3 regions of the Janthinobacterium sp. 67 genome follow, and region 1 is predicted to be linked to each of the others. Evidence: predicted binding sites of a transcription regulator. Region 1 holds the regulator's gene; each other region holds the start of a gene.
What was found. Region 1 encodes sigma-54, which starts transcription at its own class of promoters, with help from an activator protein. Its sites were predicted from a motif close to TGGCANGNAANCTGCTTT; they were not measured.
Positions count from the first base shown of each region.

Region 1 (9,653 bases):
AAATCTTCCAGCAAGGCACTGCCGCCTTGCGGCGTGGCCAGGCCCGCATCGTAAAAGAAACGGATGTCGCCGCCGGCGCACAGGCCCTTCTCGCTGCTGGAGCGGATCACGACGGCGTCCACCTGGGGATCATCGCGCCAGACCAGCAGGGCCGCGCTCAGGGCGCGCACCATGTCCAGCGACAGGGAATTCAAGGCTTTCGGACGGTCGAGCACGATGTGGCCCGTGCGGTTGCGGATGGCAGTCTGGACGAAGTCGCTCATGGCAGGCAGGAAAGAAGTGAAAGTGCAAACATTCTAGCGCCTGCGCGGGGAACATTGCGTTCCGCTGGGCGCAAAAAAGGGCGCAATGTGCGCCCTTAGTTGATCACAACCGGTTGAAAGTCGCAGGCCGCTTAGGCGGGGGCGAATTCTTCTTCCGAGCTGTCTGGCAGATGCTTGATCGCCTCTTTACCGTGCCCTTGCACTTTGGTTTTGTATTTCATCACTTGCCTATCGAGCTTGTCGATCAGGGCATCGATTGCGGCGTACAAGTCTTGCGCCAGGCTTTCCACATAGACGGTCTTGCCACTCAGACGCAGGTTGACTTCGGCCTTTTGACGTTTTTCTTTCTCTTTGAGGTTATCCACGGTCAGAATCACGGCGATATCGATGACTTGATCGAAATGACGTTTCACGCGCTCCAGCTTCGTTTGTACGTATTCACGGATGGCTGGTGTCACTTCGAGATGATGTCCGCTGATGGTGAGATTCATACACACTCCTAAAGATGATCGGGTTCGTGCGGTCCATCGTATCCGGCCCGCAGAGGAACCGAAAAAAACTTACAAACACTTACGCAGGCTCACTGGCGGAATTTTTAATGCTTCCCGGTATTTGGCAACAGTACGTCGCGCAATCACCATGCCTTGTTCCCCCAGCATGTCCGCAATCTTACTGTCGGATAAAGGATTTTTAGGGTCTTCTGCTCCTGTCAGTTGCACGATCAATGCCCGTATCGCCGTCGATGACGCTTCGCCCCCCGCTTCGGTGGCGACGTGGCTACCAAAGAAATATTTCAACTCGAACATGCCGTGCGGGGTCAGCATGTACTTTTGAGTTGTTACCCGCGAGATAGTACTCTCGTGTAAACCCAGTGTATCAGCTATTTCACGGAGCACAAGGGGGCGCATGGCAACGGCCCCATGCGAGAAAAAGTTCTTTTGTCTTTCTACTATCGCCTGTGCCACGCGCAGGATGGTGTCGAAGCGCTGGCGCATATTCTTGATCAGCCACTTGGCTTCCTGCAACTGTGCGCCCATGGCACCTTCGCCCTTGCCCTGCTTGAGCAGGTTGGCGTACATGGCGTTCACGCGCAGGCGCGGCATGACGTCGTTGTTCAGGGTCACTTGCCAGCCATTGCGCGCGCGCTTGACGACGACGTCGGGCACCACGTAATCGGACACGTCAGAGGCGAACACGGCACCCGGATGCGGGTTGCATTGGCGAATCACCGTCTGCGCTTCGCGCAAGTCTTCATCGTCGCAATCGAGGGCTTTTTTCAGCTTGTTGAAATCACGCTGGGCAAACCAGGCCAGGTGCTTTTCCACGATGACGAGGGCCATGCGCCGCGTCACCATGGCAACCTGCGGCAAGCGCTTGATCTGCAGGGCCAGACATTCGGACGCATTGCGCGCGCCCACGCCGGGCGGATCGAAACTTTGCAGCAGCGCCAGGGCCGTGCGCATCTCGTCCGCGTCGATTTCCAGCTCTTCCGGCAGGCGCGCCAGGATGTCGTCGAGCGACTCTTCCAGGTAGCCATTGTCGTCGAGCGCGTCGATGATCAGCTCGACCAGCGCGCGGTCGCGCAATTCGAGCACCGTCACGCGCATCTGCTCCATCAGGTGTTCGCGCAGGGTGCAGTGATGGGCTTCCAGTTGCGGACGGGAATCTTCGTCGTCGGGCGCCTTGCCCCGGCTCGCCTCGCTCCAGTCGCTGTCGCCGCCATCCACGGCGGCCGGGCCCTCGCCCGCCTCGCCGTCAAAGGTTTCCGCTTCAGCCGGCGCCGCGGGCGCCTCCTGGCCTGGCGGCTGGGGCGGCGCTTCGGCCGGCGCGGCCGTCGAACTCAAGGCGCCATCGGACAGCAGGCGCAGCGAACGGTCGAGCGGATCGTCGAGCCGTTCGAGCAGGGGATTGTCCGTCAGCAGTTGCTCTAGTTCCTGGTGCAATTCCAGGGTAGACAATTGCAACAGGCGTATCGATTGCTGCAACTGCGGCGTCAGTGCCAGGTGCTGCGAGGTGCGCAGCTGCAATGATTGTTTCATTGGCTCACATACGGAAGTGTTCGCCCAGATAGACCCGGCGTACCGACTCGTTCGCGATGATGTCGTCGGGGCGTCCCGACGCCAGCACCGAGCCCTGGTTGATGATGTAGGCACGGTCGCAAATACCCAGCGTCTCGCGCACATTATGATCGGTGATGAGCACGCCGATATTGCGCTCCTTCAAGAAGCGCACGATGCGCTGGATCTCGATCACGGCGATCGGATCGACACCGGCGAACGGCTCGTCAAGCAGCACGAAACGGGGATCGGTGGCCAGCGCGCGGGCGATTTCCACGCGGCGGCGCTCGCCGCCCGACAGGGACAAGGCCTGGTTCTCGCGCAACTTTTCAATCTGCAAGTCGGCCAGCAATTTATCCAGACGTTCCTCGATCTCGGCCTTCTTCAGGGGGCGGCCTTCGACGGTCTGGATTTCCAGCACGGCGCGGATATTGTCTTCCACCGTCAGCTTGCGGAACACGGACGCTTCCTGCGGCAGATAGGACAGGCCCATCTGCGCGCGGCGATGGATCGGCAGGCTGGAAATGTCCACGCCGCTGATGTCGATGCTGCCGCCGTCCGACGGCACCAGGCCGACGATCATGTAGAACGAGGTAGTCTTGCCGGCGCCGTTCGGGCCCAGCAACCCCACCACTTCACCGCATTCGACTTGCAGCGAAACATCATGCACGACTTGCCGCTTGCCATAGGTTTTTTGCAGACCGCGAACGATCAGGGTGCTGCCGCAACGAGTATTGTCCATTATTTCGTTCCTGGCGCAGGCGTGGCCGGCGCTTTCTCCGCCGCCGGCGCCTTGGTCTTCGGCTGGATCACCATGCGCACGCTGCCGCCATCGGGCGTGCTGGTGCCGCTGTTGGTATTTTCCATCTGGAATACTTCCTTGCGGCTGTCATACGAGATGAACGCGCCGTTGGCCACGTCGGTCACTTTCGTGCCTTCCAGGCGCGTTACCTTGGCCTTGGAAAACAGTTTCACCACTTCCGTCTTGTTGTCGTATTCCACGCGCTCCGCTTCGCCTTCGATCCACAGGTCGCCCGCGCCATCGCGCTTCTGGCGGAAGGTGGCCAGCTTGCCGGGATCGGCCCAGAAGGTGATGAACTGGTAGCCTTGCGGGTCTTCCGTGATCAGGGCCCGGCCCGCCTTCATGGTCAGGGTGCCCTTGACCAGCACGACGTCGCCCGTCAGGGTGCGGATCTGCTTGACGTCATCGACGTGGCCGCTACGCGCCGTGATGACGGCTTCCTTCTCGGAATCGGCCTTCTCGGCATGCGCCGCGCCCATGATGCCCAGAGAAAATACGGTCAACAGCAAGATGTTCTTCATAGTATGGTTTCCTTGTTTCATTCTGTCATTTTGCCGCCGCGGCCGGGCGCGGTTTCGGCGGGAGGACCATGCGCAGCGCATTCTGCACTTCCACCTCGCCGGTGGCGTTATTGGCTTTCATGCCGATGCCATTGAGGCGCGAGGTGCCCGTCAGGATATCGACAGGCACGTCCGTTTCCATTCTTTCCTCGTCCGGAAACACCGTCAGCGCTTCCGTCTTGATCGTCAGGTTCTGCGCCTTCGGACTGGCCACGCGGTCGATCACGACATTGCGGTGCAGTTGCAGCCGGGTATTGTCCTGGTCGATGTGCGCCAGTTCCGCGTTCATGTTCAACGGCGGCATGCCCGGCGTGAGCTTGCGCACGAAGGGCTGGTCGATGTCGGACGAATCGTCGGCAGGATAATGCGTGAGCTTGGTGCCCGACACGATATAGCTGGGCTTACCCGTCAAGTCCATGCGCACCAGGCTGAAATTGGTGATGAAATAGTCGGGCTCATCCAAGTGCTTGCTGGGCATGGCATCCTGGCCATTCTTGTTCATCACTTCGAGCAGCCAAAAGCTGCCCAGCGCGACGACAACCGCGCCCAGCACGGTGAAAATGATGCGCCAGCGATGGGCGCCTCCTGGCTTACGCATAGGACTTTACTCTTTCAAATGTCACTGGCGAGGCGGCGCGCCTCACTCCAGGAACGGCGCCATGACGCGCGTATAGTTGTCCTGCGCGCGCAGCAGGAATTCGCAGATCTCGCGCACGGCGCCACGGCCGCCGCCGGCCTGCGTCACATGGTGCGCCAGGCCCTGCGCTTCCGGACGCCCGCCCGGCACGCTGACGGCAAAGCCCACGCGTTTCAGGATGGGCGCATCGATGACGTCGTCGCCGATATAGCCGCATTGCTCTTCCGTCAAGCCCGTAAGCGCCAGCAGTTCACGAAACGGCGTCAGCTTGTCGTGACCGCCCTGGTGCACGTGGGTAATGCCCAGGTCCTGCGCGCGGCGCGCCGTGATGGCCGAGCGGCGCGCGCTGATGATGGCCGTCTGCACGCCCGATTCCTGCAGCAGCTTGATGCCCAGGCCATCATACACATTAAACGTTTTCATCATCTCGCCATCGGGGCCGAAATGCAGGCTGCCGTCGGTGAGCACGCCATCGACGTCAAAGATCATCAGTTTGACCTTGGCCGCGCGTGCCAGGTTGTCCGCCACGCTGTCCATCAGATCACCTTCGCTTGCGTCAGGTCATGGATATGCAGCGCGCCCACCAGCTTGCCGTCGGCATCGACGACGAGCATCTGGTTGATGCGGAACTGCTCCATCACGGCCACGGCATCGACGGCCAGGCGTTCGGGCGCGATGCTGCGCGGCTGCGCATGCATGACGTCGCGGATCGCCACTTGCGTGAAGTCCTGCACGCGCTCGAACATGCGGCGCAAGTCGCCATCCGTAAACACGCCCACGGGACGGTTGTCGGCATCGACGATGGCCGTCATGCCCATGCCCTTCTTCGTCATTTCTTCCAGCGCCTGCAGCAGGGATGCCTCAACGGGCACCTTGGGTACGCGTTCGCCGCTGCGCATGACGTCATGCACGTGCGTGAGCAGGCGGCGGCCCAGGGCGCCGCCCGGGTGCGAGCGGGCAAAATCTTCTTCCTTGAAGCCGCGCAAGTCGAGCAAGGCCACGGCGATGGCGTCGCCCAGGGCCAGGGTGACGGTAGTGCTGGCCGTCGGCGCCAGGTTCAGCGGACAGGCTTCTTTTTCAACAGAAATATCCAGGTGCACGTCGGCCAGCTGGGCCAGGCTGGAATTCGGCTTGCCCGTCATGGAAATCAGTACGCCGCCCATGCGCTTGACGACGGGCATGATGGCCATCAGCTCGGACGATTCGCCCGAGTACGATATGGCAATAAAAGCATCGTCCGAGGTGACCATGCCCAGGTCGCCATGGGCCGCTTCGGCCGGATGCACGAACAGGGCCGGCGTACCGGTGGACGCGAGGGTGGCGGCAATCTTGCGCGCGATATGGCCGGACTTGCCGATGCCGGAGACGACGACTCTTCCTTTGCATTGGAGCAACAGCGCCACGGCGCGGCCCACGCTGTCGTCCGTGGCCAGGCGCGCGTGCAGCGCAACGATGGCGTCGGACTCGATCTGCAAGGTGGTGCGGGCTAGCGCAACGGCGCGCTCGGTCGTCGCTTGCATGTCAATTCGATCAAAAGCTTTCAGCATTGTTTTTTCATGGGTTACACTCATGCCCAAAGTATAAACGAATTAGGAAAGCAAAAAACTTGCCAGTCACAACAAACAACGATTTCCATTGACCGCACCGGGCAACCCATGTTTTCCTCGCTTGAACTGACCCTGATGTTACTCGGCAGCGCCGTGCTGGGCGTGGTCGCTTTCAGAATGTTGCATTTGCCGCCCATGCTGGGCTACCTGGCCGTTGGCATCGTCATCGGCCCCCACGCGCTGGGCCTGGCGGCCGAAAACGAGGCCAGCCATACCTTGGCCGAGTTCGGCGTCGTCTTTCTGATGTTTTCCATCGGACTCGAATTTTCCCTGCCCAAGTTCCTCGCCATGCGGCGCATCGTCTTCGGCCTTGGCATGGCGCAGGTGGTCACCACCATCATCGCCACCGTCGTCTTCGGCTGGTTCGTCGGACGCTACCTGTCCGCCTACGTCCACCTGAGCTGGCAAGCCGCGTTCGCCCTGGGTGGCGCGCTGGCCATGTCGTCGACGGCCATCGTGTCGAAAATGCTCACGGAACGGCTGGAACTCGAAAGCGAGCACGGCCGCAAGATCATCGGCATCTTGCTGTTCCAGGACTTGGCCGTCGTGCCCCTGCTGATCCTGATTCCCGCCCTCACGCGCGATTCGGACAACCTGGCCGAAACCCTGGCCTGGGCCGGCGGCAAGGCCCTGGTCGTGCTGATCTTGCTGCTGTTCATCGGCCAGAAGATGGTGCGCGGCTGGCTGACCATCGTTGCCAAGCGCCGCTCGCAAGAATTGTTCATGCTCAACCTGCTCTTGATTACCCTGGGCGCGGCGTGGATCACGGAGCGGGCCGGGCTGTCGCTGGCCCTGGGCGCATTTGTTGCCGGCATGCTCATTTCCGAGACGGAATTCAAGCACCAGGTGGAAGAGGACATCAAACCGTTCCGCGACGTGCTGCTGGGCCTGTTCTTCATCACCGTCGGCATGCTGCTCAATATCCGCGTCGTCTTTGAGAACTGGTGGCTCGTGCTGCTCCTGCTGTGCGGCCCCGTGCTGCTGAAATTTGCCCTGATCGCGGGGCTGGCCCGGCTGTTCGGGTCCAGCAACGGCGTGGCCCTGCGCACGGGTCTGGGGCTGGCGCAGGCGGGCGAGTTCGGCTTCGTGCTGCTGAACCTGGCTGGCGGCATCAAGCTGATGGACCCGTTCGTCGTGCAGGTGGTGCTGGCCTCGATGGTGCTGTCGATGCTGGTGGCGCCCTTCCTCATCGCCAAGTCCGACGCCATCGTCATGAAACTGGCGGCCAACGACTGGATGATGCAATCGCTGGCGCTGACGAAGATTGCCACGCGCACCATGGCGTCGCAGAAACACGTGCTGATCGCCGGCTTCGGGCGCAGCGGGCAAAGCCTGGCCACCCTGCTGGCGGAAGAAAAGATCGAATACCACGCGCTGGACCTGGACCCGGAACGGGTGCAGGAAGCGCAGCTGGCCGGCGCCAACGTCTCGTATGGCGACGCGGGCCGGCGCGAAAGCCTGGTGGCGGCCGGCATCTACCGGGCCAGCGCCGTGGTCATCACGTATGCCAACACGCCGTCGGCGCTGCGGTTATTGCATTTGCTCAATGAAATGGCGCCGACCTTGCCCGTCATCGTGCGCAGCCACGATGATAGCGACCTCGACCAACTCAAAAAGGCGGGCGCGGCCGAAGTGGTGCCGGAATTGATGGAAGGCAGCCTGATGCTCGCTTCACACGCGCTGATCATGATGGGCGTGCCCCTGCGCCGCGTCGTGCACCGGGTGCAGGCGGCGCGCGAGGAACGCTATGCCTCCTTGCGCGGTTATTTCCATGGCACCAGCGATGCGGGCGACGATGCCGAGCTGGAGCGCCTGCATACGGTCACCGTCAGCGACGGCGCGCATTGCGTGGACTTGCCCTTGAGTGCGATCGACGTGGCCGGCTGCGGCGCGTTTGTGACGGCGATCCGCCGCGGCCGCGGCCGCCTCGAAGTCACGCCCGAAACGCAGCTGGCCAGCGGCGACGTGGTGGTGCTGCGCGGCACGGCCGACGCCGTGGCAAAAGCGGAAACTTTACTTTTAAAATAATTAACTGCGCTGCGCCTGCCAGCTGACGACCTTGTTGCGCCCGGCCGCCTTGGCCTGGTACAGGGCCTGGTCCGCGTGCGCCACCAGTTGCTGCGCCACCGTTTCGATCGGTAGCAGGGCAGCGTCCGCTTCCAGGCTGGCCACGCCGATCGACACGCTGACCCACGCCTGCGCGCTGCCAGGCAAGTCGAACATGGTGCCGGCAATGCTGGCGCGGATGCGCTCGGCAACGAAGGTTGCGCTGTCGAGGCTGGCATCGATCAGCAGCACGACGAATTCCTCGCCGCCGAAACGGCCCAGCGCATCGGAGCGGCGCAATTCCGTGCGGATGCGCGTGGCCACTTCGCGCAGCACCTCATCGCCGCCCTGGTGGCCATGCGTGTCATTGACCAATTTAAAATGGTCGATGTCGATATACATGCATGAGATGCAATAATTCTGGCGCCGCGCGCGGGCGATTTCTTCCAGCAGCCGGCGGTCGATATAGCGGCGGTTGTAGACGCCCGTCAGGGAATCGGTCAGGCCGATGTATTTGAGCATTTCATTGCTGATCACGTTTTCCAGGCAAATGGCGATGATGGACGCCATGTGCTTGATGAAGTCCGTGCCCAGCGCAGGCGTAAAGCGCGTCACGTCGCTGCTGGCCAGGTTCAGGCTGCCGATCAGGCGCTTGTTGCGCAGCAAGGGCACCAGCGCCACGCTGCGCAGCGCATCGATGCCGGGAAAGCGGGGGCCATGCACGGCCGCGTCAAACTGTCCCAGCAGCGGCAGCGGCGGCAAGGCTGCTTCGCCTTCGGCCACGGGCTGTGGTGCGGCAAAGCCCAGCTCGGCCACGGCATGCACGAACAGCAATTGCGGGAAGGCGCTGAAATCGACGCCCAGCTTTTCCATCACCAGCAAGATATCGTCATCTTCGTCGAGCAGGCTCAAGGTCACGCCGTCGAGGTCGGAAATCACGGGCAAGGTGCGGAAGATGGTGCCGATCAACTCGGGAAACGTGGACGCGCTGACGATTTCCAGGTCGAACGCCTGGTGGCGGCACATGATGTCGTGGTTGCGCTCGACCTGTTCCAGCAGATAGGCCATGCGCGCGCGCAGGGCCTGGTTTTCGGCTTCGAGGCTGGCAATGCGCGGGTCCGGCGGTATTGCTTGATTCATAGAAACCTTAAACCCTTGTATGCGGGCGCCATGCTTAAAATGCCAGTTCGAAACCGATGTCCTGCCCCACCACGATACGCTCATCGCCGCCTTCGGTGACGATGGCGTTCATGCCGAAGCAGATGGCGCCGTCGAGCTCGGGCTTGGCGCGATAGCCATGCATGACGTCGAGCGGGTCCGGGCCTGGCACGCCCGTGGCCTGGTCCACCGACGGGATCGGGCAGCGCGAGCACGGCTTGACGGGTTTCAAGGTGGTCGCGCCGAATTGCAGGAAGTCGGCGTAGTCTTCCTCGAAGGCGCCAATATCGCCGATGACGAGGTTGGGGCGGAAACGGTTCATCGGCAATGCCTCCCGGCCAGCCGCGCGCAGCTTGTCATTCACGTCATCGAGCGAGGCATTGCCCGCGATCAGCACCGGATAACCATCGGCAAACATGGTCTCGGCAGCCACGCCATTGGTCCATGTGGTGCTGGTGGCGCGCACCACGTCCGGGTGAAAGCGCGCCAGGCGGCACGGCACGCCGATGGCATTGGAAAACCA
Region 1 is NZ_PGES01000001.1:4,649,440-4,659,092, reverse strand. Features, by position in the region: gene CLU90_RS20900 (enoyl-CoA hydratase/isomerase family protein) at 1-263, opposite strand, end outside; gene hpf (ribosome hibernation-promoting factor, HPF/YfiA family) at 395-754, opposite strand; gene CLU90_RS20890 (RNA polymerase factor sigma-54) at 824-2,302, opposite strand; gene lptB (LPS export ABC transporter ATP-binding protein) at 2,307-3,062, opposite strand; gene lptA (lipopolysaccharide transport periplasmic protein LptA) at 3,062-3,643, opposite strand; gene lptC (LPS export ABC transporter periplasmic protein LptC) at 3,669-4,280, opposite strand; gene CLU90_RS20870 (KdsC family phosphatase) at 4,323-4,856, opposite strand; gene CLU90_RS20865 (KpsF/GutQ family sugar-phosphate isomerase) at 4,856-5,890, opposite strand; gene CLU90_RS20860 (monovalent cation:proton antiporter family protein) at 5,975-7,954, shown strand; gene CLU90_RS20855 (GGDEF domain-containing protein) at 7,955-9,112, opposite strand; gene CLU90_RS20850 (MOSC domain-containing protein) at 9,147-9,653, opposite strand, start outside.

Region 2 (9,653 bases), 240 kb from region 1:
GCCCTGTACTTCGCGGCGAAAACCGTGCTGGCCCTGCTGTTTCCCACCGTCCTGGGCCTGTATGCGGCCAGCGCCATGGCGGCGCAGTTGCGCAGCGTGCTGCTGTTGCTGCTGTGCGTCAGCGCCACCGTCGGCTATTACCTGCCCAATCTGGTGCTGGCCAGCACGGCCAAGCGGCGCCAGCGCGACATCTTTGAAAACATCCCCGACGCGCTCGATTTGCTGACCGTGTGCGTGGAAGCGGGCCTGAGCCTGGAGCGCGCGCTGGTGAAGGTGTCGGGCGAAATCCATATCAAGAGCGTGGTGCTGGCGCAGGAATTGCAGCTGGTGCTGATGGAAATGCGCGCCGGCTTTTCCAAGGAAAAGGCGCTGCGCAACCTGGCCCTGCGCAGCGGCGTGGAAGACGTCGACACCTTGGTCGCCATGCTGATTCAATCGGAGCGCTTCGGTACCAGCATGGGCGATTCGCTGCGCGTGCATTCGGAAAACCTGCGCGGCAAGCGCAGCCTGCTTGCAGAAGAGGCAGCAGCGAAGATCGCCCTGAAACTGCTGTTCCCGCTGATCTTTTGCGTCTTTCCCACCCTGATGCTGGTGCTCATGGGGCCGGCCGTGATCGAAGTCTATCGCGTGCTCGTGCCGGCCATGGCCAGCCGCTGAAAGGAGCTACCATGCGCTTGATGATTTCCCGCCTGGCCGCCGCCTGCGCCTGCCTGGGCCTGGCCGCCTGTACCACGCAACTGGCCCACGCGCCGTTGCCAGCGTGGCCCGACGCCGATGCCGCCTATGCGGCGGGGCGCCAGCATTTCGAGCGGGGCGATTTGCCGGCGGCGCAAGCGGCCTATGAACAAGCCTTGCGCGCCGCACCGCGCCACGTGAACGCGCGCAACGGTCTGGCCGTGCTGCATGCGCAGCGGGGCGACCACGACGCGGCGATCGTCCATTGGCTGGCCTTGACGCAGGAGGCGGGCACGCCGCAGCCACGGCAGGCCTACCTGTTCAGCAATCTCGGTCATGCCTATTATTTAAGCGGGCGCGATGCGCAGGCGTTGACTGCGCTGGAACAGGCCTGTCTGCTCGACCCGCTCAATGCGCTGGCCTGGCGGCATCTGGCGCAGGTGCTGGAACGGCTGGGGCAGCACGCGCGCGCCGCCGTCATGCGGCGCCAGGCGAGCAGCTTGCAGGAACACGATGTGCGGCGCGACATGGCGTTATTGCACGGCGAGCAGTCGCCACAGCCCGTGCCGGCGGAGGCGCAGACACGGGATGTGCCCGCCATGGCGCGCGTGGAGATCACGCAGAGCGATGGCCTGGCCCGCCTGCGCCGCGTGCCGCCGGCCATCGTGCGCAGCGTGCCCGCTGCCGCGTCGCAATCTGTGGCGCTTGCACCGGCAGCCAGCGTGCCGCATCCGCGCCTGGAAATCGTGAATGGCAACGGCGTGCCCGGTCTGGCCGCCGCGCTGGCGCGCAGCCTGGCCGGTGCGCCCGTGCAGGTGGTGCGCCTGGCCAATGAAACCCGCTTCCAGGTGGCGCGCACGCGCGTCGAATACCGGCCCGCGCAAGAACAGGCGGCGCGCCAGCTGGCCCGCCAGCTGGGTGCTCAAGTACAGACCCAGGCCGCCGACTGCCCTGCCAGCGAACTGCGCCTGGTATTGGGGCGCGACCTCACCGATCCCGCCATGCTGCACCGCTATTATCTGCAGCAATTGCAGATGGCGCGCCGGGCGCTGGCACGGCTCGGTTAACACGTTTTGAGCGGCACAAAAAAAACGCGGCGCCTTGACGGGCGCCGCGTTTTTTTCAAGCTGCTGATTATGTCGGCTGCCGGCGGCGCGTAAAGGCCAGGGCCGCCAATCCCGTGCCCAGCAGGAACAGGGTGCCTGGCTCCGGTACCTGCAGGGGGTCGATGACGACGATATCGGTGCGCGTGGACTTCGAAAAGTTCATGGTGTAGCTGCCGGCGGGCAGGGCGAAATTCGACGTCAGCGAAAACATCGCAAAGCCATTCGTGAAGGTGCGCCCCGTGGCCGGGTCGTTGGTACCGGCCGTCATGTTCAGGCTGAAGGGATCGAGGCTGCCGACCGTATGGTTGCCGTTGATGTCGCTGCCATTGCTGGCGTCGCCATCGGGCGCGAACTGGAAGATCACGCCATCGGCGTTCGCGCGCGACAGGCAGCCCACGGGACTGGAAGTATTGCACGAGATATTGAAGATATCCATGATCGACACGTTCGACTTGTCGCCCATCGTCGTCACGCTGGTGCGCAGGTCGCGCCGCGCCATGAAGTTGAAGGTGATGAAGCCGGCGCTCGACAGGGTCAGGTTGACGGAGCCGGTGAGCGTGTCACCCGCCGTGGCCGTGGCGGCACCGACCGTGTCGCGCTGTGCTTCCGCAACGGCGCGCACGGTGGAGCCGGCGGCCGTGAGCATATTGCCGAAGGCATGCGCGTCGCCGCGGGCGAACTCCAGGGTGGAGCTGGGGCTGGGTGCGTAATTATTTTGCGGCAAGCCGCTGCAGCCGCCGCCCGAACATACTTGCAGCACGTCGGCGTTGGCGGCCGGGCCCGTATTGACGGCGCGCGGATTGACGGCCACGCCACCCTCGAAGAAGGCGCTGTCGCTGGCATTGCGGTTGGCGCCGGCCAGCGACAGCGCGCCGGCGCTGGTGGTGATGCGGAAAGTGTTCAACTCGTTGACGGCCAGGCCGTACGCGCCGGCCTGCGCCTGGCCGCTGGCAAGCAAGCTTGCCGCCGCCAGTGCGCCCAGCCAGCCCAAGGTCTTGCTTCGTGTGTGATCGATGTTCATCGCAGCCTCTTATCGTAGTCAGTCTCGGAAAATCCGGGGGATGAAAAATCCAGAATGACCTGCCTGGATTCATCTCGTAGACAGTGATAAGCAGCTTGCGTGCCACACAAAAAAATCACATGGAATCAAGTACTTGTGCAAAGCGGACTGAGCCGGTTGAAGCAAAGTGTAAGAAAGGCCGACGGCGCCTGGCGGGTGGTGCCGGCGCCGGCGTCACTGCGCGCTAGGGACCGCCGCGCCCGCCGACGGCGCCATACACCTGGCCAGTGGCGTAACTCGATTCCGGCGATGCCAGCAACACATACACGGCCGCCAGTTCCGCCGGCTGCCCCGGGCGTCCCATGGGCGTGTCCTGGCCGAACGCGGGAATCTTGTCCGGTGATTGCCCTCCCGTCACCTGCAATGCCGTCCAGAAGGGGCCGGGCGCGACGGCATTGACGCGGATGTTCTGCTTCGCCAACTGCTTGGCCAGCCCTTTGGTAAAGATCATGATCGCGCCCTTGGTGGCGGCGTAATCGATGATGTTCTCGCCGGGATCGTAGGCATTCACGGAGGCGGTATTGATGATGCTGGCGCCGGCTGGCAGCAGGGGCACGGCCGCTTTCGTGATCCAGAACATGGCGTAGACATTGGTCTTGAAGGTGTCGTCAAACTGCGCCGTGCTGATGTCGAGGATGGAGTCGCGCGAGAATTGCCGTCCCGCATTGTTGACCAGAATATCCAGGCCACCCAGCTGGCGGGCCGCTTCGCTGACCAGGCGCTGGCAAAACGCCTCGCTTTTGATGTCGCCAGGGATGGCCACGGCCTTGCGCCCCGCCGCGCGGATCAGCTGCAGCACTTCCTGCGCATCGGGCTCTTCGGCCGGCAGGTAGTTGATGGCCACGTCGGCGCCTTCGCGCGCAAAGGCGATGGCCGCCGCCCGCCCGATGCCGGAATCGCCGCCCGTGATCAAGGCCTTGCGCCCCAGCAGGCGCCCCGATCCCTTGTAACTGGTTTCGCCATGGTCGGGCCGGGGCTGCATGCGGCTGGCCAGGCCCGGCCACGGCTGCTGCTGGACGGGAAAAGGCGGGCGCGGATAGCCGGGTGCCAGCGGCCTGGGTCCGGCGGGCACCGGCGCCTCCGCCGGCTGTGCCGCCGTGGGCACGGCGAAGGCGGCCAGTGCGCCGCCGGCCATGCCTTCGACAAAGCTGCGGCGTGACTTGCTGAGTTTGGGATCATCCATGGCAGGACCTTTCAAGGGCGCGGCAATTGGCAGGTTCAGGTACCGCGGTGATAGCCGAGGTGGCCACCCGAATTGCGCGCGCAGCCGCAACCGATGCGCGCCACTTCCTCGTCTTCCGTCAATTTCCAGTTGGTAATCGTCGTGTGCTGCCAGTCGATGTCGCTTTTCTTGACAGGCTTTACCGTCAGGGTGCGTGCTTCCGCATCCGTGTACTCCATCAATTCCTCGTCGTCGGCGATGTCGAAATGGCGGTGGATCAGGGAAATGCCAAAGCGATCGAGCGCGCCATAACGTTGCAGCACGTCGCGCAGTTCGCGAAAGCAGGCGAGGTCGTCGGGCAGCAGCGGATTGACGGCGGAAATATCGGCGACGGGCTGCCATTGCATGGCTTGGATGTTCAGGCTGTGCATGATAGGCTCCTGTGCCCCATGATGACAGGTCCAGGCTGCCAGAGGGGCACTGGCAGCCTGTCGAAACGTCCATCGTGGCCGCAAAGCCGATGCGGCGTTTGCGCCAGATCAAAGGTGCGGCACATCGCCTCTCGCCGATAAGTGCCCGGTAAAATAGGCCATGGCAAACAAAACCCCCACCTTCCCCGGCGCGCGCACGGGCCGCGGCCAGGTCCTGGCCGTCCTGCTGTCGAACCGCGACCAGTCCGGCGCCGAACCGCTGCAGGGTCGCGTCTCGCTGGCCGCCATCGTCAAGGCGCTGAAACGCAAATACCACTGGCCGATCGAAACGCACAGCTTCCCCGCCAACACGCAGGACGGCCGCGCCAGCTGGGCGACCGTCTACAGCTTGCCGGAAAAGGTCATAGAGACCGCGCTGGACAACGGCGGCCGGGAGTGGCTGGAGAGCCGGGGAGTACCTGGGCGGCGGTGAACGCGCCGCCCGCCTTGCTCGGTCCCTTTATTCGAGCCGGAAGCCGACCTTGAGCGTGACCTGGAAATGCGCCACCTTGCCATCGACGATATGGCCGCGCGACTCCGTCACTTCATACCAGTCCATATGCTTGACCGTCAGCGCCGCCTTGGCAATGGCATCGCGTATCGCCTGATCGCTGCTCTCGGTCGAAGTTCCCACCAGTTCGATCAGCTTGTAAGTGTGTGCGGACATGATATTTCCCCAGGTAGGCAAGCCAGACATCGGGAGCCTGCTTTGCGCAAGCACGTGCTCATCTTGCGCCTAAACGTGCAGATAGTCATTGCGCGGTGCAGCAATGCGCTACGTCAGTGGTTTGCTTCGACGGCGATGGGTTGCAATGGTTGCGGTAGTGTCCCGCAGGCCGAGGAAAAGAAAAAAGGGCTACCAGCCGAAGCGGGTAACCCTTTGATTTTCCTGCTGAATTCTGGTGCCGACTGCCGGTTTCGAACTGGCCACCTGATGATTACAAATCACGCTCTGGACATCACTTAACCTGACTTTGTATTACAAATCAAGAACTTGCAGTGATTGACCTAACAGTATCGCCTTGTTGATCTAACAGTGTCGTTGACGGTTTGTTGACACTAGCTGTCTTGCGAGCGCGATGTTTTGCGCTTGCTATTCGAAGCGCCATGACACGGCCCCAATCGACAGCATATCGCTTCAAGACATCCTGGCGTGCAGTACGGTACTTCGCATCGATCTGTTCTGCTTCCGACAACCGGCCCACAAGGCTCGCTAACAACTTTTCTCGTATTTGGCCACCGACAGAACACTCTAGTGCCTCGGCGTATTGACGAATTTTCTGACACCTGGCATGCGGTAGGATAAGGCGCCCTTCCGTCACAATCAGCCCTGTGACCATTGCTGGTACGGCGTGATAAGTCTTGATTTTGTGATATCCGTAGCCGTTCTTATGAATTTCCATCGCAATTCTGGTTAGCAAGGCTCGTGTTGCGTTAGGACCAGAAATCGTAACATCATCGACATATAACGTGAATGTACAATCCGCCTCTATACAAAGTTTCTCAATACGGTCAAATAAATCGCGATTTGCTAAAAATGAAAGAATGGGGCTAATGCAACTTCCGGTAGGGAGATGTACGCCATGCTTTTTGGTTCGAACAGTACACAGCTTGGCAAGAATGGTCGCGAGGTCAGGCGAGCATTTCAACGTATTGGCAAAAAAATTGTGGACGTAACAAAATCGTACTGAGGGAAAAAACTTCTTAATATCGATCTTAAGAATATTCTGATTGCCAATGTGCTTCTCGGCATTAGTCTTATATGACCTTTTTTTTGTGGCCGAGTGAATATAATCCCTTGGCACAACTCGTGAAAAAAGGCTCAATAGCCGCTTGTGGACAGGAATTAGCGTACCTACAGGTTCCGTAATAAATCGCCCTGTCTCACAGTGAACAAAAATCCTATAATTGGATGTTAACTTTGCAAGTTCCGTAACTCCCAAAGTAACTAAGTCGACCTGTAATAGTTCCGCTAACTTGCGTTTGCTTGACAGTTTGTAAAGTGGAGATTGTTCAAGCTCGTATTGCTTTGGCTTCCTTGGACTTGGCTTCATCAGTATCTGCAATCCATTCAAGTACTTTTAACATTTTTTTCGAAATGAAAGCCCGTGCTTTGCTAGCGCTTTGAGTCCCGTCCAGAGTTTCCGAAAAAACAACAAGAGACGAAAGCGGAACACCAAATACTTGTGAGTACCTATGCAATATTTCTAAGCTTGGTTCTTTCTTTCCGGATTCTAGTTCTGACAAATAAGATGTAGAAATAGAGAGCTTTCCAGCAAGATTTGTTTGTGTGAGATTATGATACTGGCGTATGACCTTAAGCGCATTACTGATCATTATATGAACTCCTCAAAAATGGAAGGGTGCTCGGCTTAGAACAAATCAATGAAGAAAGAGAGTACATCCTTTCCCCACGACTCCACTTTTGCAAACACTTCAGGCACATGCACCTGAAGGAAGCGCCAAGTCGCAGGCCGTAAAAGAATAAATCGTAAGACTGCCTTAGCAATCTTGACGAGAACCCCTCTAGTTTTCGGCGCCGGAGCGGAATCAGAAGATTTGTGTTTACCTTGCGTTGGTCGTTTTGTAGTTCGTAATTGCATAAATTTTCCTTTGAAAAACACTGATCAGGAATTGATCAGTGCCGGGCCTAAGCCCGCCCTCGCTCTTTCAAAGGACAGAGAAAACGACCAAACTCCCCTTCACCCATTAGTGACTGGTTGCGCACCCTCGCGCAACCAGGTATGCACAGTCGTCGTCGAGCGTGACGCGTCCCGACGTGGAGACCGAAGCATGGTTTTGGCAAGCAAAAAGCAAGCCGCGAGCTAGCGCTCAACACTACTTTCGAGGATTCTCTGTTTTCCAAACTACGGATGAACTCTACCAAGAAACCTGAGAAGGTGCAAGAATTATTTCGCTGGTAGCGAATATTTTTCGCAAAATTTGATTGTTATTTTGATTACTTATTCTTGGATTTACCTGTGCTCGTCGAGCATCGTTGATGGCAGGGATGGCAGGCTATATCACCTTGAAGCGAAGTAGGGCCGTCATGGACAGCGAATTGTGACGAGCTTATGGCATCCAATACAAAGTCGACATGGAAGGAAGGCTGATATACCTAAAGGGTCAGTTTGGGTGGGCCGTCAGGATACTGTTGGGCAAACTTGTCAGCTTCATCGGTGAACCAATAGAATAAAGACCAATGCTCTCTAGCCGGATTGATGCCGTTAACAAAATTTTTGCCGTAACGGGCGCATCGTGCGTAGTAGCCAAACATGTTCATTGCCACATCTTTATTGATCTGTTCAGAGCATACCAGTAAGGCTATTTCCTCAATAAATGCCAAAAACTTACGTTTAGCGTCCCACATTTCTTCCTTGGCGAGTTCAGTCTTATCAGCATCTAGTAAACACAGCACAGAATACAGAATCTCGTCATCGAATAGGCGTCGATGTTGGTTTAGAAAGAACTCTGTCCGTTTTAGCTTTGCGCTAGTTTCTTTGTCATGCTGGTCTTTCGAACGTTGCTCGTTCAGACGCTTCAATTCATGATAAATCTTATAGAGACCAAACACGCCAAAGAGTACCGCCGCTACTACTCCAAGTGCTTGCCAATAGACTGCCCACTCGGCCATTGTCCGACAAGAGCCGCTGAATGGAACACAATAGAGTTGGGCTGCCACTGGGGTTAAGACTGGCATGGTTAAGTAGCTTTCAAAATGTCATGAACAATGTACCTCTTCACGACACCTTGCGCACTGACTACCTTCGAGACCTTAAAGTGTAATTTCCCTGCTTCGCCATCAACTTTTGAGCGCATTGAGTCAATTGCGAGACCTTTTAGTCGAGACTCTTCAGAGTCGGCGAACCTAAAAGAAATAATTCTATTATCGTTATCTGAGTACAATCGGCCAAGGTCGCTGATCACACTGTAGCGTGTTACGTTGCCGAGAATGTAGCCAGTTTCCACTTGCTCTTCGCGCGTCGTAACATAGTCCAAACTCGTTGCGTCAAGCTTAAGTACATCACCTACTCTAGGGCGGCTTAAGTACATCACCATGCTTCGATCACGAGCAATCGATTTATGAAGTCCCTGCATTGCGGTCTCTAGCGCATCACCCATTTCAAAAACAAAATCTTCGTCTTTTTGCTTGATTTTTTTAACAAACGATGTTGTTGGATCGTATTCTTGGCCTGCCGCAATCGCCCAACACCAAGTAAGGTAATCCCAAAAATTGTTAGCTATGACACTATGGCCGATTTTTACTACGGTCTTTGCATCGAAAACCACATCGATTCTTTCCTCAAAGCAGCCTTTTATTGAGGAGTGAAGAAATGAGTGCGACCCATGTGCAGCTTGTGCTTGCTTTCGAATATGCTCATCATTGGCAAAAGCATGAGTAACAATGTTGATGGACCTCGCCAAACCGTTGATGAACCCAGCAGCATCATAGATGTCAATTTTCCCTTCATCAGCGATTCCACCTTCGATGCGAATCAACGCACTGATATCTTTTTCTGCCACATTTTCCTCACAGATAGCCATGCTCATGGATAACCTATTGTTCGATGCAGAGTCGGAAGCAATAGGTTTAAATTTGATAATTTTTCTCCAGTGTAATGTGCATTGCATCACATTGTCTATTGATGGAGGAATTTTTGAGACTTGCACGCTCATGTGGCGCGTGTGTGAAAACACGAACCTTTATGACATCCGAGCCAAAAAATAGCATCGACAATAGAAAATTCTTGGAAAATTGCGTTTTTAACAGGGTTTCTATCGTTAATGAACGAAAAAATTGGTGGTTCAAGGGAATCTGGTGACACTCGTGTTTTCACACACGCGACGGTGGTTCGCTCAAATATATTGCAGCAGCTTGCCTCCCGTGAGCATTTGTTCGCACTCGTCTTCCGGCACGGGACGGCTGAAACAGTAGCCCTGTATTTTCAAAAATTATAGCGAAGCTGCAAATTTAGCAACGAGCAGCGAATGGCTGACAGTACGAACGGATGGTATCGTCGCTGGCCGGGACGGCCGGCCAAGACGCTCCTACATACTCCCGTGATGCAGAAGGGTTCCGCTTCGCTCCAGTCCTAGCGGGCCTCAAATCGCCCTTCTTCGGGAATACAACGACCAAAACGGCCGTCAGGTTCCGGTTCAACAAGGTGTGTGTGAAAACA
Region 2 is NZ_PGES01000001.1:4,412,886-4,422,538, forward strand. Features, by position in the region: gene CLU90_RS19760 (type II secretion system F family protein) at 1-657, shown strand, start outside; gene CLU90_RS19765 (LytR C-terminal domain-containing protein) at 669-1,742, shown strand; gene CLU90_RS19770 (EDSAP-1 family PEP-CTERM protein) at 1,810-2,802, opposite strand; gene CLU90_RS19775 (SDR family oxidoreductase) at 3,026-4,024, opposite strand; gene CLU90_RS19780 (hypothetical protein) at 4,060-4,434, opposite strand; gene CLU90_RS19785 (hypothetical protein) at 4,595-4,906, shown strand; gene CLU90_RS19790 (dodecin) at 4,934-5,140, opposite strand; gene CLU90_RS19795 (reverse transcriptase family protein) at 5,460-6,527, opposite strand; gene CLU90_RS19800 (helix-turn-helix transcriptional regulator) at 6,487-6,810, opposite strand; gene CLU90_RS19805 (hypothetical protein) at 7,592-8,173, opposite strand; gene CLU90_RS19810 (DUF7946 domain-containing protein) at 8,176-9,150, opposite strand.
Region 2: the regulator sigma-54 is predicted to act here: its motif matches at 2,890-2,907, upstream of CLU90_RS19770 (EDSAP-1 family PEP-CTERM protein).

Region 3 (9,653 bases), 480 kb from region 1:
ACGGTCCTAAGGTAGCGAAATTCCTTGTCGGGTAAGTTCCGACCTGCACGAATGGCGTAACGATGGCCACACTGTCTCCTCCCGAGACTCAGCGAAGTTGAAATGTTTGTGATGATGCAATCTACCCGCGGCTAGACGGAAAGACCCCATGAACCTTTACTGTAGCTTTGCATTGGACTTTGAACCAATCTGTGTAGGATAGGTGGGAGGCTTTGAAGCGGGGACGCTAGTTCTCGTGGAGCCAACCTTGAAATACCACCCTGGTTTGTTTGAGGTTCTAACCTTGGTCCGTTATCCGGATCGGGGACAGTGCATGGTAGGCAGTTTGACTGGGGCGGTCTCCTCCTAAAGTGTAACGGAGGAGTTCGAAGGTACGCTAGATACGGTCGGACATCGTGTTGATAGTGCAATGGCATAAGCGTGCTTAACTGCGAGACTGACAAGTCGAGCAGGTACGAAAGTAGGACATAGTGATCCGGTGGTTCTGTATGGAAGGGCCATCGCTCAACGGATAAAAGGTACTCTGGGGATAACAGGCTGATTCCTCCCAAGAGTTCATATCGACGGGGGAGTTTGGCACCTCGATGTCGGCTCATCACATCCTGGGGCTGTAGCCGGTCCCAAGGGTATGGCTGTTCGCCATTTAAAGTGGTACGTGAGCTGGGTTTAAAACGTCGTGAGACAGTTTGGTCCCTATCTGCCGTGGGCGTTGGAAATTTGAAGGGGGCTGCTCCTAGTACGAGAGGACCGGAGTGGACGAACCTCTGGTGTACCGGTTGTCACGCCAGTGGCATTGCCGGGTAGCTAAGTTCGGAAGAGATAACCGCTGAAAGCATCTAAGCGGGAAACTTGCCTTGAGATGAGATTTCCCAGAGCCTTGAGCTCTTTGAAGGGTCGTTCGAGACCAGGACGTTGATAGGCTGGGTGTGGAAGTGCAGTAATGCATTAAGCTAACCAGTACTAATTGCCCGTACGGCTTGTCCCTATAACCTTAGCAGGTACAGAGGATAAGACGGTACAACGTTGCGTGTGTGTTGATACTACCAGTCATTACCCCGATCTTTGCTTCTTCCAGATTCAGGCTTTGTCGCTCCATCGAGGACAAATGCCGGTACAAGTTATGCCTGATGACCATAGCAAGTTGGTCCCACCCCTTCCCATCCCGAACAGGACCGTGAAACAACTTTGCGCCGATGATAGTGCTGCAACCAGTGTGAAAGTAGGTTATCGTTAGGCTTGTTATTCTAAAAAACCCCTTCCGGTGATCCGGTTGGGGTTTTTTTTCGTCTGCTGGTTTTGTCAGGCGCCGCGAGTGGTGTCGGCTTACGCGCGTTGCGCTAAGCCGACCTACGGTCAGCCCTCCTCGTCCGTTGGCAATGACCTTTGCGTGAGCGGCATGGAGGGTCTGTCCCCGGTCGTTCAGGTGTTGGGTTTTATCGACTCACGTCTTCCCTGTTCATGCCTGCCGCTGCCTGATGCGCGCGGTGACACAACTGGGTGTTGCAGCTGTTCCAAATTGATACATGGGTGGCCGGATGCGGGGCAAATACGCATGGCATGGCATTTGCTCTTCTTGGGTATTGACTAAAAAACCAAGGAGACCAGCATGACCTATTCCATTCGTACCCTGCTCGGCGTGGCGGCCGCCGGCGCCGTCGCCCTCACTTCCCTGCTGACCTTGCCGCATGCCTATGCGCATGGCAACGTCACGCCGCAAGGCGTCGACACCACAGGCTTGCCCAAGGTGGGCGACAAGTGGCTCGAGCAAAACCCGTATCGGGGCAACAAGCTGGCTCTGACGGTCGGCACCTCGGCCTACAACCAGAATTGCGCCCGCTGCCACGGCATCGAAGCCATCTCGGGCGGCATCGCGCCGGACTTGCGCCAGCTGGACCGCGATTGCTTCGGTATCAAGAATGAGACAAAGAAACAGGCTTGCTACAAGGAGACGGACAATTACTACCTGACCACCATCCGTCACGGTAAAGTGCGCAATGGCGCCGTGTACATGCCGCCGTTCGAAGGCGTGTTCAACCAGGAAGCCATGTGGGCCATCAAGACCTATCTGGAAACGCGCCGCGAATCCAACTAAGCCACACTGATCACGAAGGAGTCCCATGCGTTCATTTCAACTCCGGGGCGTGCGCGCGATGATCTCGCTCGCTTGCCTGGCGCTGTGCGCAGCCGCGCCGGCGCATGCCGACTGGCAGAAGGTGCAGCAGTCGGGCAGCCTGAAAGTGGCTGTGTACAACGAATTCGCGCCGTTTTCCGACAAGGGAGTCGGCATCGATATCGACATCGCCGAAGCGCTGGCGAAAAAGCTGGGGCTGAAACTGAGCTTGCTGCCATTTCCCGCCGGTGAAAACCTCAACGATGACTTGCGCAATATGGTGTGGAAGGGGCATTACCTCGGTTATGGTCCCGCGGACGTGATGCTGCATGTGCCAGTCGACAAGCAGTTGATGGCCGATAACGACAAGGTCGAGATCTTCGCGCCGTATTACGTGGAAACCGTGCGCCTGGCGCGCAGCGCGCAAGCCGTGCCGCAATTCGACGGCGTCGCCTCGCTGGCAGGCAAGCGTATCGGCGTGGAAAAGGTGTCGATCGCGGCCATGCTGATGCTGGGCGAAGACAATGGCAAGTACCGCGACGACGTGCGCATCTTCGACACGGCGGCCGAAGCCTTGCAGCAATTGCAGGCGGGGCAGCTTGACGCCGTGCTGGCCAACCGTTCGGAAATCGAGTCCGTGCTGAAAAGCGATCCTGCTTTCCCCATGAGCGAAGTGGCGTTCGCCCGCTTGCCCCGTGCCGGCTGGGCCGTGGGCCTGGCCGTCAGCCGCCAGCAGCTCGACGTGGCAAAATTGCTGCAGGCAGCCATGAACGAGATGGCGGCCAGCGGCGAATTGAAAACCATTTTTGAGAAATATGGCGTGAAGGCAGCTCGGCCCTAACTAGCCATGCTGGATAGCGAAGCCCGCGTATCGGAAGATACGCGGGCTTTGTTATTAGAACGAGTATTGCGCGCTGACACCCAGCAGCCAGTTACGTCCCGGCGCCGCTTCATAGTAGCGCTTGTTGCTGTCGCCGACGATGACGGAACCCACGTAGGTTTTGTCGAAAAGATTGTTCAGGCGGGCAAATTCCTTGAAGCGCCAGTTCCCCACGTTTTGCTTGGCGTTGAAGCGCGCATTGAACACCGTATAGCCGGGCGCCGGCTTTTCGCTGTTGCTGTCTTCCGCGTAGACCTGCTTGCTGGCCACGCTTTCCAGCGCCGCGCCAAAGCGGTCGAGCGTGTCTTTCCAGGCCAGTTCCGCGAACAGGTTGGCGCTAGGCACGCCCGGCAAACGGCTGCCTTCGCGCACGGCGCCGAACGCCTGGTCATACACGGCGTGCAGGCTGGTCAGCGCCACTTTTGTCGTGAAACCATATGGCAGGCTGGATTCGAGCGACACTTCCATACCCTGGCGCAAGGTCTTACCCGCATTGCGGTAGCTGGTACGCCCGCCGCTGGAACTGTCGACCACCAGCTCGTCGTTGGTCTTGATCTGGAACACGGCCGCATTGACGTGCGTGTTGTGGTTGATCCTCGCCTTGATGCCCGCTTCCAGGTTGGTGCTGGTGGCCGGTTTCAGCTGGTAATTGAAGCCGCCGCCCGTGCCCGAGTAAAACAGTTCATTCAGGGTGGGCGCTTCGAAACCGCGGGCGGCGCTGGCGTACACATTGACGTCCGGCGTCAGTTTGTACAGCAAGCCCAGCACCGGTGTCGTGTGGCTGAACTCCAGGCTGCCGCTGTCGTTCCCATTGCCGAGATAGCGGTCGTTGACCAACACTTTCATCTTGCTGTAGCGCACACCTGCGCTGAGCAGCCACGCTCCGCTTTGCCATTCCGTCTGGATATACGGATCGAGGCTGGAGACGACATCCTGCTCGTCGCGGCGCAGCTTGCCTTTCACGCCAAAGGTATTGCCGATGTAATTTTCATAGCCGGTGCGGTCATCGCTGGAGCGGCCGTAATCGATGCCGATGGTGGTGCTCAGCTTGCCGCCGGCCAGCTGGTTCACGTGCAGCCAGTTGGTGTCGATGCCGTAGAACTCGCGCTGGAAGTCGACCACGCCGCCCGAATGGCTGGCCGGCGCCTGGAAACCCTTGGTAAATGCCTGGTATTGGATCACGTCGCGGTTGCCGCCGTAGGCCGTCACGTGCAGGCGGTCGTCGCCGAACGACTGTTCATAGGTGGCGCCGATTTGCTGGTGGTCGATGCTCTTGCGGGTGTTGTAGCGCTCGGCCAGGGTGCGCTTCGGGTTTTGCGTATCCGTCGTGTCGATTTCTCCCGCGCGCGGATCGCGGGCAAACGTGGCCCAGGAGGCGCCCAGCGGATCTTGCGTATTGCCCTGGTGCAGGCTGTTGGCGACGATGGTCAGCTTGCTGTCATTCGTCGGCTTGACGGTGATCTTGCCGAACGCCTGTTCGCGCGCGGCGGCGCTGTGGTCGCGGAAACCGTCGGTGCGGAAGCGCGAGCCGTCGAGCACGTAGCCGATACCGCCTGCCTGGCCTTGGGCCGAGAGGTCGACCTTGCTGGTGCCGAAGCTGCCGCCCGTCACGTTCAGCTCGACGGATGGGGGATTTTGCCCATCCTTGGAAAACAGCTGGATCACGCCGCCCGAGTGGTTGCCATAGATGGCGGAGAACGGTCCGCGCAGCACTTCGATGCGCTCGGCCGTATCGAGGTTGAAGGTGGCGGCCTGGCCCTGGCCATCCGGCATGCTGGCGGGAATGCCGTCGCTGATCAGCTTGACGCCGCGCACGCCAAAGGCCGAGCGGGCGCCGAAGCCGCGCGACGAGATTTGCAAGTCTTGCGCGTAGTTCTGGCGGTTTTGCACCACCAGACCCGGCACGGCGGCCAGCGCTTCCGACGCGTTCACGCGGATCTGGCCATCCTGGATGCGGGCGCTGTCAACGACGTCGATCGAGGCCGGCACTTCCTGGCTGGGATGGGCAATGCGGCTGCCGCTGACGACCACCGTATCCATCAGTTGCCCGTTGGCCGGGGCAGCTGCCTCGGCGGCAAAGACGTGGGGGGCGAGGGTAGCGCTGCCGGCGACAAACAAGCTGGCGATGGTGTTCAGGCGGAAACGGTGCTGCATGCGGATTCTCCAATGTGAATAAAAGCCTGCTTTGGTCGCGTGCGCGGCGCAGGTCTGCATCGTTGTATCAAGCAATATGCCTGCCATGTCTCCATTGGTGGGCTGAAATTATACGCGTGTCAGTGGCACGGCGTTTGCATACAGCAATGTTCAGATGCGCCGATGCCGCGCGCTTTTCCTGTGTTTTGCCATCGAAAGGTGATTATGCCCAACTTCTTCTCGCGCTTGCGCCAGGTGTGCTGGCTGCTGCCTGCGCTCGCCAGCAGCGCCCTCCAGGCTGCTCCATTTGCCTATGTTCCCAATGAAAAATCGGGCACCTTGAGCGTGATCGACACGGCGACCGACCAGGTCGTGCGCCAGATTGCAGCCGGCAAGCGTCCGCGCGGCATCGCCGCCGACCCCACCGGGCGGCAATTGTTTGTCACGGACGCCGCCAGCAGCGCCTTGCTGCTGATCGATAACGCTGGCGGCACGCCCCTGCGCAGGGTGGCGCTGGGCAAGTCGCCCGAAGGCGTCAGCGCCTCGCAAGATGGTAGTCACGTGGCCGTGGCCGTCGAGGAAAACAATAGCGTGGCCTTGCTCGATGGCCAGACGGGCAGCTTGCTCGCCGATATCAAGGTACAGGGACGCAACCCGGAACATGCCGTCTTCAGCCCCGATGGGCGCTGGCTGCTGGTCAGCGCGGAAGAGGCCGAACAAGTCGATGTCATCGACGTGGCGCAGCGCCGCCAGGTGGCGTCCGTCGCCGTTGGGCTGCGTCCGCGCGGCATCGGCTTCAGTCCGGACTCGGGCCGCGCCTACGTGGCGTGCGAACTGGTCAATGCCGTCTACGTGATCGACATGGCCGCGCGCAAGGCGATTGCCACCATTCCCGCTGGAAAAAATGCCAATGGCATCGTGGTCCATCCCGGCGGCAAGCAAGTGTATGTCTCGAATGGCACGGACGGCACGGTAATGGTGATCGATACGGCCAGCAACAAGGTGACGGCCACCATTCCCGTCGGAAAGCGCCCGTGGAATATGGCCATCACGCCAGACGGCGCCAAGCTGTACGTGGCCAATGGCCGCTCGAACAGCGTGTCCGTCATCAACACGGCCAGCGCGCGCAAGGTAGCCGATATTGCAGTGGGTGAGTTGCCATGGGGCGTGGTGATTCGCTAGTGGCACAGGACCAGGTGTTCCAGTCTGGTACACCTGTTCCATTGTGCAGCGGCTCAAGCCCGGACATGCGCTGAAAAGCACACCGGTATTGACGCCACGCCCTTGTAACAAGGGGAAAAGCGGCTAAGTTTGTAGTGGGATGGCGAGCTGGCACGGCATTTGCGGAAGACTCCGTGTACTCACCCCATCTGTACCAGGACGTTTGATTTTAATTACAGTAATTCCATTCTAATTAACCCGATAGAGGACGACATGAATCTCGCAGACATCAGCAAACTGGGCGTAGCCAATCCTTTCAAACAACGCTATGACAATTACATTGGCGGCAAATTCGTTGCCCCAGTAAAAGGTGAATACTTTCCTAACATCACGCCGATCACGGGCTTGCCGTTTTGCGAAATCGCCCGCTCCACGGTGGAAGACGTCGAGCTGGCCTTGGACGCCGCCCATGCCGCCAAGGATGCCTGGGGCAAGACTTCGCCTGCCGAGCGCGCCAATATCCTGAACCGCATTGCCGACCGCATCGAACAGAACCTGAGCCTGATCGCCACGGCGGAAACCATCGACAACGGCAAGCCCATCCGCGAAACGATGAATGCCGACATTCCGCTGGCTATCGACCATTTCCGTTACTTCGCCGGCTGCATCCGCGCGCAGGAAGGTTCCGTCGCGCAAATCGACGCGGAAACCTATGCCTACCACTACCATGAGCCGCTCGGTGTCGTGGGCCAGATCATTCCGTGGAACTTCCCGATTCTGATGGCCGTGTGGAAACTGGCGCCAGCCTTGGCCGCCGGCAATTGCGTCGTCCTGAAACCGGCCGAGCAGACACCGGCTTCCATCATGGTGTTGATCGAGCTGATCGGCGACTTGCTGCCGCCGGGCGTGCTGAACATCATCAACGGTTTCGGCCTGGAAGCGGGCAAGCCGCTGGCCTCGAGCAAGCGCATCGCCAAGATCGCCTTCACGGGCGAAACGGGCACGGGCCGTCTGATCATGGGTTATGCCGCGCAAAACCTGATTCCCGTCACCCTGGAGCTGGGCGGCAAGTCGCCGAACATCTTCTTTGAAGATGTGATGGATGCGGATGACGAGTATTTCGACAAGTGCCTGGAAGGTTTTGCCATGTTTGCGCTGAATCAGGGCGAAGTGTGCACCTGCCCATCGCGCGTGCTGATCCAGGAATCGATCTACGAGAAATTCATCGAACGTGCGCTGAAGCGCGTGGCTGCCATCAAGCAGGGCAACCCGCTCGACTCGTCCACCATGATCGGTGCGCAGGCATCGCAGGAGCAGCTGGAGAAAATCCTGTCCTACCTCGACATCGGCCGCCAGGAAGGCGCCGAAGTGCTGGCCGGCGGCGAGCGCAACACGCAGGCGGGTGACCTGGAAGGCGGCTACTACGTGCGTCCGACCGTGTTCAAGGGCAACAACAAGATGCGCATCTTCCAGGAAGAGATTTTCGGGCCCGTCGTGTCCGTGACCACTTTCAAGGATGAGGCCGACGCGCTGGCGATTGCCAACGATACCTTGTACGGCCTGGGTGCCGGCTTGTGGACGCGCGACGGCTCGCGCGCCTTCCGCATGGGACGCGCCATCCAGGCGGGCCGCGTGTGGACCAATTGCTACCACCTGTATCCGGCCCACGCCGCGTTCGGCGGCTATAAGCAATCGGGTATCGGCCGCGAAAACCACAAGATGATGCTCGACCATTACCAGCAAACGAAGAACTTGCTGGTGAGCTATAGCCCGAAAGCGCTGGGCTTCTTCTAAACCGGTACACGCGCCGCGCCTGTTGTCCGGGCGCGGCGCACAGAAAGGGATGCCATGAGTGCAGCAATTGCCCGGGTGGTCGCCACCGATGCGGCGCTGGAATTGATGGACAAGTTGCGCCAGCGTCATGGTCCGCTGATGTTTTTCCAGTCGGGCGGTTGCTGTGACGGCAGTACGCCCATGTGTTATGCGCTGGGCGAGTTCGATGTCAGCGACACCGACATCTATCTCGGCAATTTGAATGGCACACCGTTCTACATGGGACTCGAGCAATTCGAGTACTGGGAGCATACCCAGTTGATTATCGATGTGGTCGATGGCAATGGCGGCATGTTTTCACTCGACAACGGCACGGGCAAGCGCTTCTTGACGCGCTCGCGCCTGTTCACCGATGAAGAGTGCGCCTTGCTGCATGCCCAGCCGCATGAGCACCGCAAGACTTGATACACACACATACTAATAAAACAGAGGGAGATGATTGTGCAGAAAAAAATCATGGGGATACTCGTCGGTTTGGGTTTGGCATCGCTGGCCCAGGCGGCCGATGTGGGCAATGTCACCACCGCCATGCTCGACAGCACGGCAAAGAATCCGTCCAGCGTCCTGTCGTTCGGCATGGGCACGCAGGGCCAGCGTTATTCGCCGCTGACGCAGATCAATGACAAGACCGTGGCCAAGCTAGTGCCGGCCTGGTCGTTCTCGTTCGGTGGTGAAAAACAGCGGGGCCAGGAATCGCAGCCGCTGATTCACAACGGCAAGATGTTCGTCACGGCATCGTATTCGCGCATCTTCGCCGTCGACTTGAAAACGGGCGCCAAGCTGTGGAAATATGAGCATCGCTTGCCAGACGGCATCATGCCCTGCTGCGACGTCGTCAACCGTGGTGCGGCCCTGTACGGCAACCTGGTGATCTTCGGCACGCTCGACGCCTACCTGGTGGCGCTGGACCAGAATACGGGCAAGATCGTCTGGAAGGAAAAAGTCGACGACTATGCGGCTGGCTACTCGATGACGGCCGCACCGCTGATCGCCGAAGGCTTGCTGCTGACGGGCGTGTCGGGCGGTGAATTCGGCATCGTCGGTCGGGTCGAAGCGCGCAACCCGATGACGGGCGACCTCGTGTGGAGCCGTCCGACGGTAGAGGGTCACATGGGCCACCGCTACGACAAGGATGGCAAGGCCATCGACAACGGCATTTCGGGAACGGTAAACAAGACTTGGCCGGGCGACCTGTGGAAAACGGGCGGCGCCTCGACGTGGATGGGCGGCACCTACGATCCGCAAACCAAGCTCGCGTATTTTGGCACGGGCAACCCGGCGCCGTGGAACAGCCATTTGCGTCCCGGCGACAATCTGTACTCGTCGTCCACCGTGGCGCTGGACGTGAAAACGGGGCAAATCAAGTGGGCGTATCAAAACACGCCGAACGATGCCTGGGATTTCGACGGCGCCAACGAATTCGTCACCTTCGACATGGATGGCAAGCGCTACGGCGGCAAGGCCGACCGCAACGGTTTCTTTTATGTGATCGACGCCAACACGGGCAAGCTGCAGAACGCCTTTCCATTTGTGAAG
Region 3 is NZ_PGES01000001.1:5,133,704-5,143,356, forward strand. Features, by position in the region: rRNA gene CLU90_RS23110 (23S ribosomal RNA) at 1-985, shown strand, start outside; rRNA gene rrf (5S ribosomal RNA) at 1,124-1,236, shown strand; gene pedF (cytochrome c-550 PedF) at 1,607-2,092, shown strand; gene CLU90_RS23125 (substrate-binding periplasmic protein) at 2,118-2,951, shown strand; gene CLU90_RS23130 (TonB-dependent receptor family protein) at 3,006-5,144, opposite strand; gene CLU90_RS23135 (beta-propeller fold lactonase family protein) at 5,349-6,305, shown strand; gene adh (aldehyde dehydrogenase) at 6,558-8,078, shown strand; gene CLU90_RS23145 (DUF779 domain-containing protein) at 8,133-8,522, shown strand; gene CLU90_RS23150 (PQQ-dependent methanol/ethanol family dehydrogenase) at 8,574-9,653, shown strand, end outside.
Region 3: the regulator sigma-54 is predicted to act here: its motif matches at 6,454-6,471, upstream of adh (aldehyde dehydrogenase).